4 regions of the Nonomuraea sp. N2-4H genome follow, and region 3 is predicted to be linked to each of the others. Evidence: riboswitches for the same ligand, from Rfam matches in the RefSeq annotation. Region 3 holds a riboswitch; each other region holds the start of a gene.
What was found. A riboswitch is a leader RNA that binds a small molecule or an ion and turns the genes downstream of it on or off. The one in region 3 is predicted to bind thiamine pyrophosphate.
Positions count from the first base shown of each region.

Region 1: another riboswitch for thiamine pyrophosphate. It lies ahead of thiC (phosphomethylpyrimidine synthase ThiC); the one in region 3 lies ahead of thiD (bifunctional hydroxymethylpyrimidine kinase/phosphomethylpyrimidine kinase).
Region 2: another riboswitch for thiamine pyrophosphate. It lies ahead of WBK31_RS35505 (cytosine permease); the one in region 3 lies ahead of thiD (bifunctional hydroxymethylpyrimidine kinase/phosphomethylpyrimidine kinase).
Region 4: another riboswitch for thiamine pyrophosphate. It lies ahead of WBK31_RS22485 (FAD-dependent oxidoreductase); the one in region 3 lies ahead of thiD (bifunctional hydroxymethylpyrimidine kinase/phosphomethylpyrimidine kinase).

Region 1 is NZ_CP147987.1:6,389,238-6,393,216, forward strand. Features, by position in the region: gene WBK31_RS29220 (hypothetical protein) at 1-319, opposite strand, end outside; gene thiC (phosphomethylpyrimidine synthase ThiC) at 473-2,017, opposite strand; TPP riboswitch at 2,010-2,122, opposite strand; gene WBK31_RS29230 (hypothetical protein) at 2,214-2,564, shown strand; gene WBK31_RS29235 (universal stress protein) at 2,575-3,441, shown strand; gene WBK31_RS29240 (cellulose binding domain-containing protein) at 3,610-3,979, shown strand, end outside.
Region 2 is NZ_CP147987.1:7,693,288-7,697,266, forward strand. Features, by position in the region: gene WBK31_RS35505 (cytosine permease) at 1-1,099, opposite strand, end outside; TPP riboswitch at 1,089-1,205, opposite strand; gene WBK31_RS35510 (rhodanese-like domain-containing protein) at 1,259-1,582, opposite strand; gene WBK31_RS35515 (DNA-formamidopyrimidine glycosylase family protein) at 1,626-2,504, opposite strand; gene WBK31_RS35520 (LCP family protein) at 2,772-3,875, opposite strand.
Region 3 is NZ_CP147987.1:7,139,115-7,143,093, forward strand. Features, by position in the region: gene WBK31_RS32765 (hypothetical protein) at 1-105, opposite strand, end outside; gene WBK31_RS32770 (hypothetical protein) at 259-849, opposite strand; gene WBK31_RS32775 (hypothetical protein) at 1,036-1,641, shown strand; gene WBK31_RS32780 (DNA polymerase domain-containing protein) at 1,729-2,670, opposite strand; TPP riboswitch at 2,728-2,823, shown strand; gene thiD (bifunctional hydroxymethylpyrimidine kinase/phosphomethylpyrimidine kinase) at 2,811-3,620, shown strand; gene tenA (thiaminase II) at 3,658-3,979, shown strand, end outside.
Region 4 is NZ_CP147987.1:4,887,085-4,891,063, forward strand. Features, by position in the region: gene thiE (thiamine phosphate synthase) at 83-730, opposite strand; gene WBK31_RS22475 (Rv2175c family DNA-binding protein) at 708-1,082, opposite strand; gene WBK31_RS22480 (FAD-dependent oxidoreductase) at 1,113-2,282, opposite strand; TPP riboswitch at 2,347-2,463, shown strand; gene WBK31_RS22485 (FAD-dependent oxidoreductase) at 2,451-3,770, shown strand; gene thiS (sulfur carrier protein ThiS) at 3,767-3,967, shown strand; gene WBK31_RS22495 (thiazole synthase) at 3,960-3,979, shown strand, end outside.

The DNA.
Region 1 (3,979 bases), 750 kb from region 3:
ACACGATCGAGGCGGTCTGGAACTTCTTGTGACCCTTGCCGTCCCCGGCGACGTTCGCCGAGTAGGTCTTGGTCGTCCAGCCCAGGCTGTACTTGATGGTGATCTTGTGCTTGGTCTTGCACCGGTTGTGCCAGTAAACGGTCACCGACGTGTTCCCGTCTCCCCATGACCAGGCGAAGCACCCGGCCACCCCCCGGTGGACGCCCGCCGAGGCCGGCGTGGCGCCGAGCCCGGCGCCGAGCCCCACGGCGACGGCGGACGCGGCGGCGACGACCGCCGCGCGCTTGCGCAGGCCGGCCATACGAGCAGTGATGGACACAGGAAATCCCCCTTTTTCCGGTGGTGTGAGGAACGCCCGGCGGCACCCCGCTGCCGGGCTCGCTCCTCACCGTGCCATCGAATGGGCCGGATATCCCGCGAACTTTGTCCAGACCTGCGGTTTTGGACAGCCTCTGGACAATTGGACAATGTGTCACTCCACGTAGATCGTGCCTCCGAGGCGGCGGAACTCGGCCGCCTTCGCCGCGTAACCGGCCTGCCTGATGTCGTGGCTGATCCGCATCGAGCAGAACTTCGGCCCGCACATCGAGCAGAAGTGCGCGGTCTTGGCGGGGGCGGCGGGCAGCGTCTCGTCGTGGAACGAGCGGGCCGTGTCGGGGTCGAGCGACAGGTCGAACTGGTCCTCCCAGCGGAACTCGAAGCGCGCGTCCGACAGCGCGTCGTCCCACTCCTGCGCCTTCGGATGGCCCTTGGCCAGGTCGGCGGCATGGGCGGCGATCTTATACGTGATGACGCCGGTCTTCACGTCGTCCTTGTCCGGCAGGCCGAGGTGCTCCTTGGGGGTGACGTAACAGAGCATGGCCGTGCCGTACCAGCCGATCATGGCGGCGCCGATGCCCGAGGTGATGTGGTCGTAGCCGGGCGCGATGTCGGTGACGAGCGGGCCGAGCGTGTAGAACGGCGCGTCGTCGCACAGCTCGCGCTGGAGGTCGACGTTCTCCTTGATCTTGTGCATGGGCACGTGGCCCGGGCCCTCGATCATCACCTGGACGTCGTGCTCGCGCGCGATCTTGGTCAGCTCGCCCAGCGTGCGCAGTTCGGCGAACTGGGCCTCGTCGTTGGCGTCGGCGATCGAGCCGGGCCGCAGGCCGTCGCCGAGCGAGAACGACACGTCGTAGCGGGCCAGGATCTCGCACATCTCGGCGAAGTTCTCGTACAGGAAGCTCTCGCGGTGGTGCGCCAGGCACCAGGCGGCCATGATCGAGCCCCCGCGCGAGACGATGCCGGTCTTGCGGCCCACGGTGAGCGGCACGTGCGCGAGCCGCACGCCCGCGTGCACGGTCACGTAGTCCACGCCCTGCTCGCACTGCTCGATCAGGGTGTCGCGGAAGACCTCCCACGACAGCTCCTCAGGGCGGCCCTTGACCTTCTCCAGCGCCTGGTAGATCGGCACGGTGCCGACCGGGACCGGGGAGTTGCGCAGGATCCACTCGCGGGTCTCGTGGATGTCCGCGCCGGTGGACAGGTCCATGATCGTGTCGGCGCCCCAGCGGGTGGCCCACGTCATCTTCTCCACCTCCTCCTCGATGGAGGAGGTGACCGCCGAGTTGCCGATGTTGGCGTTGATCTTCACGAGGAAGTTACGCCCGATGATCATGGGTTCGGACTCGGGGTGGTTGACGTTCGCGGGGATGATGGCCCGGCCCGCGGCCACCTCCTCGCGGACGAACTCCGGCGAGACGCCCTCGCGTACCGCCACGAACTCCATCTCCTTGGTCACCAGGCCCCGGCGGGCGCAGGCGACCTGGGTGACCGGATGGCCGGCCGCCCGCCGCTCCTCGATCCACTCCGCCCGGCGGCGCGGCAGGCCCCGGCGCAAATCGGGCTCGTAGGAGGGGTCGGTGTACGGGCCCGAGGTGTCGTACAGGGTGACCGTCTTGTCGTTCGACAGGCGCACCTGGCGCATCGGGACCCGGAGTTCACCGCAGTAGATCTTGGAAAAGCGCGCGTCGCTCATCGCGCAAACTCCCTTCGCCGGCATTACCCGGAGCAGGTTCTGGCGGTCGGCGGCTCGCAGCCGTCCTCTCAGCCCGGTCTCCACCGGGCTCCCGCGTTCGGACGGCGCTGATCGTACCCACCCCCGCCAAGGTCCCAAACCCACCCGAAAAGGTTTGGGGGCACTTCTCAGCGGTACGGACCCCATCAGGGGAAACATGATGAGAATCGCCGCTGTCGCAGGACTACTCGTCGTGATGGCCGCATCCGGCGCCACCGCCGCCGCCGGGGACGGCATGCAACAGCACGAGGTCAGCCAGGAGCAGTACGACATCCTGATGGCCCAGTGCCGCTACTCCGATACCGGCAAGGCCAAGTGCCGCGCGAACGTCAGAGAGCTTTACCGCGTCGGCCGTACCGACCCCACCCTCGACTGCCGCACCTACGCCGGCGTGACCGTCTGCGGCACGCTCAAGCTCAGCGCCGCCGAGCGGGCCTGCGTCCGCGGCTCCGAAGCCAAGGGGCTGTCGTTCCGGCGCGCCGAGGTGGAATGCTACGTCCAGTCCTGAGGAGCCGAGCGTGATCATCGTTGGTGTGGACGGCTCCCGCCCCGGCCTTGAGGCGGCCGGCTGGGCCGCCACCGAGGCCGCGCTGCGCCAGGTGCCGCTGACCGTCGCCCACGTCGTGCCCGCGTGGGTGTGCGAGGAGGGCACCTCCGTCCGGTACGCCGAGGTCGCGCGGTGGATGCGCGAGAACGCGCAGTCCGTGCTGACCTCCGCCAAGGACCGCGCGCTGCGCGAGCGGCCCCAGGTCCGCGTGGAGACCGTCCTGCTCCCCGGCGATCCCCGCGCGGCGCTGGTCAAGGCGTCCGCCGAAGCCGAGCTGCTGGTCGTCGGCAGCCGCGGCCTCGGCGGCGTGCGCGGGCTGCTCGTGGGCTCCGTCGCGTACGGGGTCGTCGCGCACGCCGAGACGAACGTCGTCCTCATCCGCGACCGCGCCGCCACGCCCGGCGAGGTGGTGGTGGGCACCGACCTGTCCGCCCGCGCGGGCAAGGCGCTGGAGTTCGCCTTCGCCGAGGCCGAGCTGCGCGGGGCGCGGCTGCGGGTCGTGCAGGCGTGGGCCTGGCCCCAGCCGGGCGGCTTCGAACCCGCCGACGACGACAGCGAACAGGGTCACCTGCTGGCGTTGCAGAGCGCGCTCGTCCCGTTGCGCGCCGAACATCCCGGCGTGGAGGTGACCGCCGAGGTGGTGCACGGGCATCCTGTCGAGGTGCTGAAGGAGGCGGCGGCCGGCGCCGAGCTGCTGGTGGTGGGCTCGCGCGGGCGGGGGCAGCTCGCGGGCATGCTGCTCGGGTCGATCAGCCAGGCCATGCTGCACCATGCGCCCTGCCCGCTCGCGGTGGTCCGCGCCCCCGACACGGCGTCGCAGCCCGGAGCACCGGTCTGACGCCTTACCCCGCGCGGCCCCCGCCCCGAGCGGGCCCGGCCCGCGCACGCAAACGTGAAAGTTACATGCGTCTCCCCAGGTCGCCCCGGGTGAGCCGATCATTCCCTTTTCCGCACCCATAGGCGAAATTTACGATCTGCGCGCAGGTTGACGACGGGAGAGCGGACCATGCGCAAGATCGGTGCCGTGCTGGCCGGGATGGTGGCCGTGATCGCGGCCGTGCTGTTCGCGACGACGCCGGCCGACGCCGCGGCCGTACGGATCATGCCGCTCGGCGACTCGATCACCGGCTCCCCCGGCTGCTGGCGCGCCCTGCTGTGGAACCGGCTGCTGAGCACCGGCCACACCAACATCGACTTCGTCGGCACGCTGCCGCCGCAGGGCTGCGGGGTCGAGCACGACGGCGACAACGAGGGACACGGCGGCTACCTCGCCACCAACGTGGCGAACCAGAACCTGCTGCCCGGCTGGCTCTCGGCCACGCGCCCCGACATCGTGCTCATGCACTTCGGCACCAACGACGTGTGGAGCAACATCC
Region 2 (3,979 bases), 550 kb from region 3:
CGGCGGTGTTCCAGCCCTCGCCGCGGCGCAGCACGAAGTAGTCGACCGCGAGCACCGCGAACATCGGCACGAACACCGCGCCGATCACGCCGAGGAACACGCCGTAGGAGTTCACGTCCGCGAACAGCGCGATCACGATCGTGACCACGCCGATGGCGGTCGACAGGATGCGCCGGTCCACCCGCGGCATGAGGTTCTGCAGCGACATCGTGGTGGAGTAGACGTTGGCGAACGACTGGTCGGTCTCGCGCAGCACGAGGATGCCGAAGAACAGCGCGCCGAGCGGCACCGCGACGAACGGGTTGAACACCGTCGTCTGGTCGGCCAGCACGCCGTCCGCGCCCGCCAGCGCCACCGCGTAGACGCCCAGCCCCAGGCAGGCCACCTGGGCCAGCGTGTAGCCGCCGACCACGCCGGTGAACGCGGCCCGGCCCGAGCGCGAGTGCCGGGCGAAGTCGGCCGCCATCGGCACCCACGACACCGACAGCGCGATCACGTAGTCCACGGCGGCGGGGAAGGCCGTCCAGCTCCCGCCCTCGGGCGACGGGGCCTCGCGCAGGAAGAACACCGTGAACCAGATCATCGCCACGATCACGCCGACCGTGACGTAGCGGCGCAGCAGCCGGATCGAGCCGAGCGGCCAGATGGTCAGCGCCGCCGTCAGCACGCCCGCCACGATCACCCACACCTGGTACGGAACCGCCGGGAAGATCGCGCCCGCGCCCTTGGCGATCACCCAGAGCTCGAAGGCGCCCCAGCCGATCATCTGGATGATGTTCAGCACCGTGGGCACGTAGGAGATCCGGGCGCCGAACAGCCCGCGCAGCAGCACCATCGCGGGCTTGCCCGTCCGCGTGCCGGGGACGGCCGACAGGCCCACCATGGCGGTGCCGATGAGGCTGCCCACCACGGTGGCGATCAGCGCCGCCGCCAGCGTCAGCGGGGCGTTGCCCAGCGGATCGAGCAGCAGCAGGGCTCCGGAGAAGCCGAGCAGGCTGACCCCGAGATTGGCCCAGAGCGCGCCCTGATCGAGCACGCCCAGGGTCTTGGGGGCCTCTCCATCAAGGGTCAGCGGCACTTCTTCGACGCCGTGCGACATCGCACACTCCCTACGCCGGCATTACCCGGACAGGTTCAGGCGGTCGGCAGCGGATGGTTGTGCTGCCCTCTCAGCCCGGCGACCCCGAGCTCCCGCGACGATCTGTAGTTTGCGCCCCAATGATGCCTCAATGGCGACTAATTCGCCATAGTGGGCGACTTATGCCACAAAAGGCTCCTGTCCCGTCTCGCTGACCATCGGCCGCCGCGCCGCCTCCCACGACTGCATGCCGCCGCCGACGTTGACCGCCTCGCGCCCGAGCTGGTTGAGCCAGGCCGCGACCTGCAGGGAACGGCCGCCCACCCGGCACACGACGTAGATCGTGCGGTCGTCGGGGACCTCGTCCACGCGCCCCTGGATCTGCGTCATCGGGATGTGAACGGCCTGCGGCGCGTGGCCCGCCAGCCATTCCTCCTGCTCGCGGACGTCGAGCAGGTAAGCGTCTGCGGGTACGGCACTGGCCTCGATCTCAGGAACGGTCATGACTCCATCATGGCCTGCGCGAGGCGGTGCACCGGACGCCCGCCTACTTGAGCAGGCGGGACAGGCGGCGGTCGGCGAGCGGTTTGCCGCCGGTCTGGCAGGTCGGGCAGTACTGCAGCGAGGAGTCGGCGAACGACACCTCCCTGATCGTGTCGCCGCACACGTCGCAGGACTGCCCCGTACGGTTGTGCACCCGCAGCCCCGACTTCTTCTCCGCCTTGAGGTCCTTGGCCGCAAGGCCGCGAGCCCGCTCGACCGCGTCGCGCAGCGTCGTCACGATGGCCTCGTGCAGGTCGGCGATCTGCGCGTCGGTCAGCGTGGCGGCGATCTTGAACGGCGACATCTTCGCCGCGTGCAGCACCTCGTCGGAGTAGGCGTTGCCGATGCCGGCGATCACCTTCTGGTCGCGCAGCAGGCCCTTGATCTGGGTGCGCTTGCCGCCGATGATGCGCTTGAGCGCCTCGACGGTGAACGACTCGGCGAGCGGGTCGGGGCCGAGGGCGGCGATGCCCGGCACATCGTCCGGATTTTTCGTGACATAGACGGCTAGGCGCTTCTGCGTCCCCGCTTCCGTCAGCTCGAACCCCGGCGCCAGGCCCTCCTCGTCGGGCGCCAGCCGCACGCGTACGGCCAGCGGCCCCTTGCCGGGCCGCACCGGCTTCGCGCCCGACAGGTCGTCGCGCCAGCGCAGCCACCCCGCGCGCGCCAGGTGGATGACCAGGTGCAGCCCGTCGCAGTCGAGGTCGAGGAACTTGCCGTGCCTGGCCACGCCGGTCACGGTCAGCCCGTTGAGCGCGGTGACCGGCGGATCGAACGTCTTCAGCGCCTGGATGGCCACCACATCGACCCCCGCGATCGCGCGGCCCACCGCCCGCTCGCGCAGAAAGTGAGTGAGGGACTCCACCTCGGGAAGTTCGGGCATGCCCCCAGCGTACGTCCCGCCCGGGGCTGTCCCCGGCACGCGCGGAAAACCGTCGGTCCACGTGGTGGGGACCTTGACGCCGTACGGCTGCCCCGGCACGCGCGGAAAACCGAAGAGACCACACGGCCCTCCGGCCCCGGAACCTGAGCACGGCACCCCGGGCTTCGGCGGTTGAGGGCGGCGCCCTGAGTCCGGGACCTGAGCGCGGCGCCCTCAGCCCCGAAGCCCGGACGGGGGTGCCCGGGGTCCCGGACCTGAGCGAGGTGGTCAGTTGGAGTCGACGACGTCCTTCGGCACCGGCCGGTCTTCCTTGATCGCGTTGAACAACGCCAGCGCCTTGGGCCGGTCCCACTTCACCGCCGCGCCGCTGGGCACGGTCTCGTTGCCCCCGAACGGCACCACCGTGGTCACCGGGCTGTCGCCCATGGCCAGCCCGAGCGAGAGCATGTCGAACGCGCCCGTGCCCGTGTCGACCTCGACCGCGTCGGTGGCGCTGGCCGCCAGCGGGATCGCGGTGAACGGGTTGAGCAGCACCCCGGGGCTCGCGGCCTTCTTCACGACCGCGCTGAGGAACTGCCGCTGCCGCTTGGTGCGCTCGTAGTCGGGTAGCGCGCCGCCCTTGCGGGTGCGCACGTAGCCGAGCGCCTGCGCGCCGTTGAGCGTCTGCACGCCCTTCTTCAGCTTGAGCCCGGCCTTGGGGTCGTTGACGGCGGCCCGTACGTTGATCTCGACCCCGCCGACGGCGTCGACGATGTCGACGAACCCGGCGAAACCGATCTCCATGTAGTTGTCGATGTGCACGCCGGTGGCGTTCTCGATGGTGCGCACCAGCAGCTTGGGCCCGCCGAAGGCGTAGGCCGCGTTGAGCTTGTCGCGCCCCCTGCCGGGGATGGTGACGGCGGAGTCGCGCGGCAGGCTGACCAGCGTGGGCGGGTCGTCGGTCTCGGGGATGTGCAGCAGCATCATCGAGTCCGTACGCTGCCCCGCGGCCCGCCCGGTCGCCAGCTTCTTGCGCTGGGCGGCGGTCAGGCCCTTGCGGCTGTCGGACCCGACGAGCAGCCAGTTGGTGCCCGGCGTGTCGGCGGGCCGTCCCTCGTAGTCGTCCAGCACCCCCTCGATGCCCGTCAACCGCGAGTCGATCCAGAAGTACATCCCGATGCCGGCGATCAACAGCACCACAAGCAAACCGGCGATGATCGCCAAAACGGTCTTGCCGGAGAACCGCGGGCGCGGCACCAGCCCCCAGGGCCGCCGCTCGTCGGAGCCGGAACGCGACCTGAGCGGCCTGATCGGGCTCCTGCCCGACCGCTCACGCCCGTAAATCCGCGAGGACGCCCTGCGCGGCTCGTCCTCGGCGGGACCGGGAGGCACGGGGGCGGGAAGCTTCTGTGTGGGCGCCCCTCCGGGCGGAATGCGCCCTCCAGGCGGAGTCGGCCCACCAGGCGGAGTAGGCCCTGCGGGGGGTATCCGGTGCG
Region 3 (3,979 bases):
GCCGCTCTCCACCTGCGGGAAGCTGAGGTGACGGGTGCCTGCCGCCATGGCGAGTTCACTCTCCTTCGGGTTCCGACCGGGTGCGGCCGCGATCCTGGCGTCCACCAGCCCGGGCCAGGTCGCCGGTACGCCCGGCGCGCCCGGCGTCGAACGCGTGCCAGGAGTTCGGGCACGCGGACGGTGAACCCGTACGGCAGGTCAGCCATGGGCCCGCTCCGAGAGCGCGCCCCGCCAGCGAGCCGTCCAGCACGCCGATCGTCAGCCCGGCCCGTACGGGTGCCTGCGCCACAGCGGTGGCGGGGGCGGCGATGGCGGCTCATGCCCGTCCTGCTCGTACGGCGCCGTCCGCCGCTCGGCCTCCATCAGCAGCTCGTGCACCGACCCACCGCGACCAGGGCCGGTGCGCCCGAGCAGGATGCGCACCAGGTCCACCGCCGTCGGACGGGCGCCGAGGTCGGGGCGGCGGCACGCGTCGATCACCGCGCGCAGCTGGGGCAGCAGCCGGTCGAGGTCGGCGCCCGCGTCCGGCATCATCCCCGTCGCCGCGAACACCACCACGTCCGCCCAGTCGCCCACGTCATGCGCGGGGAACAGACAGTCCCGAGGTCCCGGCGCGAAGAGCGCCTGACCTTGCGGCGAGATGAGCACGTTCGCCGGGCTGAGCCGCAGCCCCGCGATGCCGCCGAGGTGCAGCCTGGCCAGCGTGGCGGCGGTGCCGAGGGCGAACAGGTGCAGCCGTTCGCCGGTGAGCGGGCCGGTCGTCCTGACGACGGCGGCCAGCGGCTCGCCCGTCCCCAGGTAATCGCGCGGCCGCAGAGCCAGGCCGCCGCTCCATGCCTGAAAGTCCATCGCCGTCCCCGTAGTGGCCGATCAGCGCGGGCGGCACCGCCGGTGGTCCGGCCCCGGTGCCGCAGGTCCGACAGGGGGTACGCCGGGGTCGCGGGCCGCGTTCAACCCATACCGATCGGGTCTTGACCTTGACGCGACGTCAACGTGTCCCATGAGCGGTGAAGCCGCCGGGAGGAAGGAACGCGCATGGTCAGAGCCGCGCTGCGCATCGTCGGATTCGAGCTCAAGGGCCTCGCCGCCATCGCGGCGTGGATCGTGCGGCGGCGGCACGGGGTGCCGGACGGAGCGACGACGCTCGCGTACGGCAAGGAGCAGTCGTTCATGATGGGCCTGATGGCGTTCGCCATGGCGGTCGAGACCGTGGTCGTGGACCTGCTGCTCGCCGCCCTCGACGTGCCCGGCTGGCTGCGTTACGGGGTGCTGATCGCCGACCTGTACGGCCTGCTGTACGTCCTCATGGTGGTCGCCGCCTGCGCGACCAGGCCGCACGTCGTCACCGCGGACGAGCTGCGTATCCGGTACGGCGTCTACCTCGACCTGCGGGTGCCCCGCGAGCTGGTGACGGCGGTGCGGACCGGGCGGACATACCACCAGGGCGGCATGATCACCGTCGATGAGGGCCGGTTGACCGTGGCGGTCTCCTCGCAGACGAACGTGACGGTCGAGCTGGCCGAGCCGGTCACCGTGGTACGCCCGCTTGGCCGCCGCGCCGAGGTCACCTCGGTCAGGTTCTTCGCCCAGCATCCCGAAGCCGCGGCGGCCGCGCTCAGGGAGGGCGTCACCACCGGCTGAGCACTACTCCCCACCGGCTGCGCTACTCCCCACCGGCTGAGCGCTACTCCCCGCGGAGGGCGTGAGCGCACCGCTTGCCCTCGCGCGTCACTCCCCGCGGCGAGCGCGAGCGCGCCGCTTGCCCTCGTGCATCGCCTGGACCCGCGCCACCGGGATCGTGTGTCCCTCCTCGACGAGGTCGGCGGGCAGCGGCTGCGGCGGCGGCATGTGCTCGGCCCATGGGTCGGCCCCGCCCAGCCGTTCGATCGCGCTGTGGACGGTGAAGTCACCGGGACGTACGCCGTCGAGGTCGTCCCACGCCACCGGGTACGAGACGGGCACGCCGGGGCGGATGCGCGGGCTGTAGGCGGCGGCCACCGTGGCGCCGCCCGCCCGCGTGGAGTCGATGAACACCTTGCCCGCGCGGTCCTCCCTGATGAACGCGGTGGTGGCGAGCGCCGGGTCCAGCCGCTCGGCGCGGGCGGCCAGCGCGCGGGTGGCGGCGGCCAGGTCGTCCATCGCGGTGCCCGGCGCGACGGGCACGAAGACGTGCACGCCCTTGGCCCCGCTCGTCTTCACCGCCCCGGCCAGCCCGGAGTCGGCCAGCGCCTGCCTGACCAGGTGCGCGCCCCGCACCGCCAGGGCGAAGGAGTCCTCGGGCGGGTCGAGGTCGAGCACCATGTGCGTGGGATGATCGCCGGCGTACAGAGCCGGGTGGTATTCGACGGCCCGCTGGTTGGCGAACCACAGCAGCGTCCTGCGGTCGTCGCACAGCGCGTACGTGACCTGCCGCTGCGAGGAGTCCGCCCACACCCGCACCGAGCGCACCCAGTCCGGGGCGTACTTGGGCAGGTTCTTCTGCATGAACGGCTGCTGCCCCGGGCGTACCCGCATGACGGAGAGCGGGCGGCCGCGCAGCACCGGGATGATGCGGCCGGAGACGGCGTCGAGGTAGTCGACCAGGTCGCGCTTGGTTGCGCCCGCGCCGTCGAAGAGCGGCTGGTCGAGGTTCGTCAGGGAGACGCCGTCGCGCGTCTCGTCAGCGGCCACCCGTCCCACGATGCCGATACTCGAACGTGTGGTCAACGACCCGGCCTGTTAGAGTGAACGTTTGACGCGGGGTGCCCGAAATGCCGGGCTGAGATCACACCCGTCGAACCTGATCTAGTTCGCACTAGCGAAGGGACGTCATGGCCGCTGACGCCGTACCCAAAGTTCTGACCATCGCGGGCACCGATCCGAGCGGCGGCGCCGGTATCCAAGCCGACCTCAAGGCCTTCTCCGCGCTCGGCGCGTACGGCATGACGGTCATCACCGCGCTGGTGGCGCAGACGACCACGGGCGTGACCGGCATCCACGAGGTGCCCGCCGAGTTCGTGACCCAGCAGCTCGACACGCTGCTCACCGACGTGCCCGCCGACGCCGTGAAGATCGGCATGCTGGGCGACGCCGACCTGATCAAGGCGGTGGCGGCGGCGCTCGACACCTACCGCCCCAAGTACGTCGTGCTCGACCCCGTCATGGTCGCCAAGAGCGGCGACCGGCTGCTGCCCGCCGACGCGGTGAGCGAGCTGCGCCGCACGCTGCTGCCGCGCGCCGACCTCATCACCCCCAACCTGCCCGAGGCGGCCGACCTGCTGGAGGAGCCGCAGGCGAGCGGCCTGGCCGAGATGCACGAGCAGGCGGCCAGGCTGCGCGCGCTCGGCGCCCGCCAGGTGCTGCTCAAGGGCGGCCACCTCGACGGCGACACCTGCGTCGACGTGCTGGCCACCCCCGAGGGCACGATCGAGCTGTCCGCCCCGCGCGTGCACACCAAGAACACCCACGGCACGGGCTGCACGCTCTCCTCGGCGATCGCCGCGCTGCGGCCCCGGCACGACGACTGGCCGAGCGCGGTGCGAGCGGCGAAGGACTACCTCACGGAGGCGCTGCGCGCCGCCGACTCGCTGGGCGTCGGCCACGGCCACGGCCCCGTGCACCACTTCCACAACATCTGGTAACGGCCCCCGCCGGGCAGACCCCTCCGAAAGAGACGCGATGTTCTGCGATGACATCTGGCAGCGCACGTCCGACCTGATGCGCGCCATCCACGAGCACCCCTTCGTCACGGCACTCGGCGACGGCTCACTCGACCGCGACACCTTCGTCTTCTACATGGTGCAGGACGCCCGCTACCTGGAGGCGTTCGCGAAGGCGCTGGCCGCCGCCTCCGTGCGCGCCGGCGACTCCGCCGATGCGGCCTTCTGGGCGCAGAGCGCGCACACCGCGCTGGTCGCCGAGCGCGAGCTGCACTCCGGCTACATCGACGAGCTGGGCGATGCCGCCAAGGGCATCGCGACGTCGCCGACGTGCCTGGCGT
Region 4 (3,979 bases), 2.3 Mb from region 3:
CGCGGAAGGCCGGGAAAAGACCCCGGAGGGCCGGGGAAGGACGGGAGGCGCCCGTGCGGGGAGCGCGGGCGCCTCGGAGGTTTCAGCGGGCCTGCCCGGCGGCCAGCCGCTTGGCGAACTCGGCCGCGGCCGCCCCTGGGTCGTCGGCTTCGGTGATGGCGCGGACGACCACCACCCGGCTCACGCCGTACGACATCACCTCGTCGAGGTTGCCCAGGTCGATGCCGCCGATCCCGAACCAAGGACGCGAGGTGCCGAGCGAGGCGGCGTGCCGCAGCAGCGGCGGCCCCGGCGCGGGGCGCCCAGGCTTGGTGGGGGTCGGCCAGATCGGGCCGCAGCAGAAGTAGTCGACGCCCTCTTCCACGGCCGCGGCGGACGCCTCGGCTGCGGAGTGGGTGGACCGTCCGATGACGATGTCGTCGCCGAGTATCTCTCGCGCGACCGTCACAGGAAGGTCGTCCTGCCCCAGGTGGAGCACGTCGGGCCGGGCGGCGTAGGCGACGTCCGCCCGGTCGTTGACAGCGAGCAGTTTTCCGTGCCGGTCGCAGGCGTCGCGGAAGACTTCGAGCAGCGCGAGTTCTTCGCGCGCCTCGAGACCCTTCTCCCGCAGCTGGATGATGTCCACACCGCCCGCCAGCACGGCGTCGAGGAACTCCGCCAGATCGCCGCGGTCGCGGCGGCCGTCTGTGCAGAGGTAGAGGCGGGCCTCAGAAAGCGAGGGCTTGGGCACGCCGCTTGACCTCGGTGTGACGCCCTGCCCTGATCGCCTCGATGGGCGACCCCGGCAGCGAGTCGTCTGGGGTGAAGAGCCAGCGAAGCGCCTCGACGTCGTCGTAACCGGCGTCCTGCAGCACGGTGAGCGTGCCGGGCAGGCCCTTCATCACGTCCTTTCCGTCGAGGAACTTCGCGGGCACCTGCGGCCCGCCGCTGCCGCGGCGCACGCCGAGCAGCTTGTGGTCCTTGAGGAGTTGCTTGGCCCGGCCGATCGGAAGCTCGAGGCGCTGGGCCACTTCGGGGAGGGTGAGCCACTCGTCGACGAGCTGCTCGGTCTCCCGGTCGATCTGTGCAACAGAAAGCGTCACGAAACCACAACTACCACATGGCGTGCTTGCTCAAACAACACAATCTCGTAGGGGCACTTGTGGATCTACCAGGCGTTCCGCGTCCAGTCGATGGCCCGCTTCGATGATGCGCCGGCCCTGTACGAGATCGCGCGGCCGGTCCACGGCGAGCACCGCGGCGAGCGTGTCGCCGTCGGTGAGCCAGACGGCCGACCACTTGCCCTCGGGCTCGCCCCGGTACACGAGGCGGTCGGCCTCGGTGTGGTGTCCGGCGTACTGGAGCATGTGGCCGAACTGCTCCGACCAGAAGTACGGCACCGGGTCGTAGACCGCCTCCTCCCCCATGAGCGTCGCGGCGGCGACGTCGGGGGCGTTGAGCGCGGTGTCCCAGTGCTCGACCCTGAGGCGGGTGCCCCAGCGGCGCGACCACCACGCGGCGCAGTCGCCCACCGCGACCACGCCGGGCAGCGAGGTGCGCAGGTGCTCGTCGGTGACGACGCCGTTGTGCAGGTCGATGTCGGCGTTGGCGAGCCACTCGACGGCCGGGCGCACGCCGATGCCGGTGACGACCACGTGGGACTCGACGAACTCGCCGCCCACCAGGCGGACGCCGCCCTCCTCGACCGACTCGACCATGGTGCCGAGCCGCAGGTCGATGCCCTCGTACCAGGGGATCGTGCGGCCACCGAGCTCCATGCCGACGGCGGCGGCGAGCGGCGTCTGCGCCGCCTCGATGACCGTGACCGCGCAGCCCGCGCGCCGGGCCGCGGTGGCGACCTCCGCGCCGATCCAGCCCGCGCCGATGACCGTGACCCGCGCTCCGGGTACGAGCATCACCCGCAGCTCGTGAGCGTCGTCGAGCGTGCGCAGGACGTGCTGCGGGCCGTCGCCGGGCAACCTGATCGGGTCGGCGCCGGTGGCGATGACCAGGCCGTCGTAGGGCAGCTCGCCCTCGGTGGTCTCCACGACGCCCGCGCGCAGCGACGTGGCCGCGACGCCCGGCCGGAAGTCGATCTGGAGCGCGTCGAGGTCGGTGTCGATGAAGCTGGTGTCGGCGTCGCCCTTCAGCACCGCCTTCGACAGCGGCGGGCGATCGTAGGGGCGATGGCGCTCCTGGCCCAGCAGCGTGATGCGGCCGTCGAAGCCGCGCCCGCGCAGGGCCTCCACCGTACGCACACCCGCGAGACCCGCTCCCGCCACCACGACATGGTTCACGCTCATGACCATAACGGCGACCATAAGGGGCCGGTGCGTGCGCCCCGTACCGAGGTCGTAGGCTGTGGGCGGTAAGACGCGCGGGAGTCCGGCCGTGACCGGGCTGAGAGGAAGGCTGTGACGGGCCTTCGACCGCAAGACACCTGATCCGGATCATGCCGGCGAAGGGAGCGCATGATGGACGTGATCGTGGGCGGCGGGGTCGTCGGGCTGTCCGTGGCCTGGCGGCTCGCGTGCGAGGGACGGCCGGTCACCGTGGTCGATCCCGCGCCCGCCACCGGGGCCTCCCACGCGGCCGCCGGGATGCTGGCGCCGGTGAGCGAGGTCACCTACACCGAGGCGCCGCTGCTGCGGCTGGGCATGGCGGCGCTGAGCCGCTGGCCCGCCTTCGCCGCCGAGCTGGCCGAGGACGCCGGACTCCCCGCCGGCGAGGTCTCCGCCGCCGGTGCCTTGGCCCGCGGCCCCCGTTCGGGGCTTGGCGCGGGCGGGCTGGATCTGCGGGCCGAGGGGACGCTGGACGTCGCGTTCGGCTCCGACGACATGGCGATGCTGGACGAGCTGGCCGCGTTCATGGAGAAGCTGGACCTGCCGGTCGAACGGCTGACCGGGCGCGAGTGCCGCCGCCTGGAGCCGATGCTGGCCCCCTCCGTGCGCGGCGGGCTGCTCGCGCCCGGCGACGCCTGGGTGAACCCGCGGCGGGTGACGGCGGCGCTGCTGACCGCCCTGGAGCGGCGCGGCGTTCCGCTGGTGCGGGCGCGCGTCAGCGAGCTGGTCCGTACGAACGGCGCCGTCACGGGCGTACGCCTGTCGAAGCCCACCGGCGCACCGGCGACCGGCCTGCGTCTCGGGGCTCACCACGTCGGCGGACCGCCTGCCGCGCCGTACCCCGCCGATGCCGGCGAACGGGCCGCCGGTGACGGTGCCGAGCGGGCCTTTGACGTCGCCGGGGCCGGTGAGGCGGACGGTGCGTGGGCGGACGGGGACGTGCTGGCGGCCGACCGGGTGGTGCTGGCGGCCGGGGCGTGGAGCGGTGAGCTGGCCGACGTGCCGGTGCGTCCGGTCAAGGGCCAGATCATGCGCCTGCGCTCGCCGCAGCCGCTGCTCACCCACTGCGTACGCGGCACCGTCCACGGCTCGCCGGTCTACCTCGTCCCCCGGGGCGACGGCGAGCTGGTGGTGGGGGCCACGCAGGAGGAGCTGGGCTTCGACACGACGGTGACCGCGGGCGGCCTGTACGAGCTGCTGCGCGACGCCAGGGAGCTGGTGCCCGGCGTCACCGAGATGGAGGTCGCCGACGTGGTGGCGGGCCTGCGGCCGGGCACCCCCGACAACCTTCCGGTGATCGGCCCGGCGAGGACCCCGGGGCTGACGTACGCGACCGGGCACCACCGCGGCGGGGTGCTGATGGCCCCGCTGACGGCGGCCATCCTGATGGGCGAGGAGAGCGAGCTGGCGACCCTGTGCTCGCCAGGGAGGTTTCAGGAAATTTCATGATTGTCACCATTAACGGGTCTGAGCGCGAGGTGGCCGACGGCACCACCGTGGCGGAGGCCGTACGGACGCTGACGACGGCCACCACCGGCGTGGCCGTGGCCGTGAACGACGAGGTGGTCACCCGCAGCGCCTGGGAGACGACGGCGCTCAGCGACCGTGACCGCGTGGAGGTGCTGACGGCGGTGCAAGGTGGATGAGCTGATCATCGC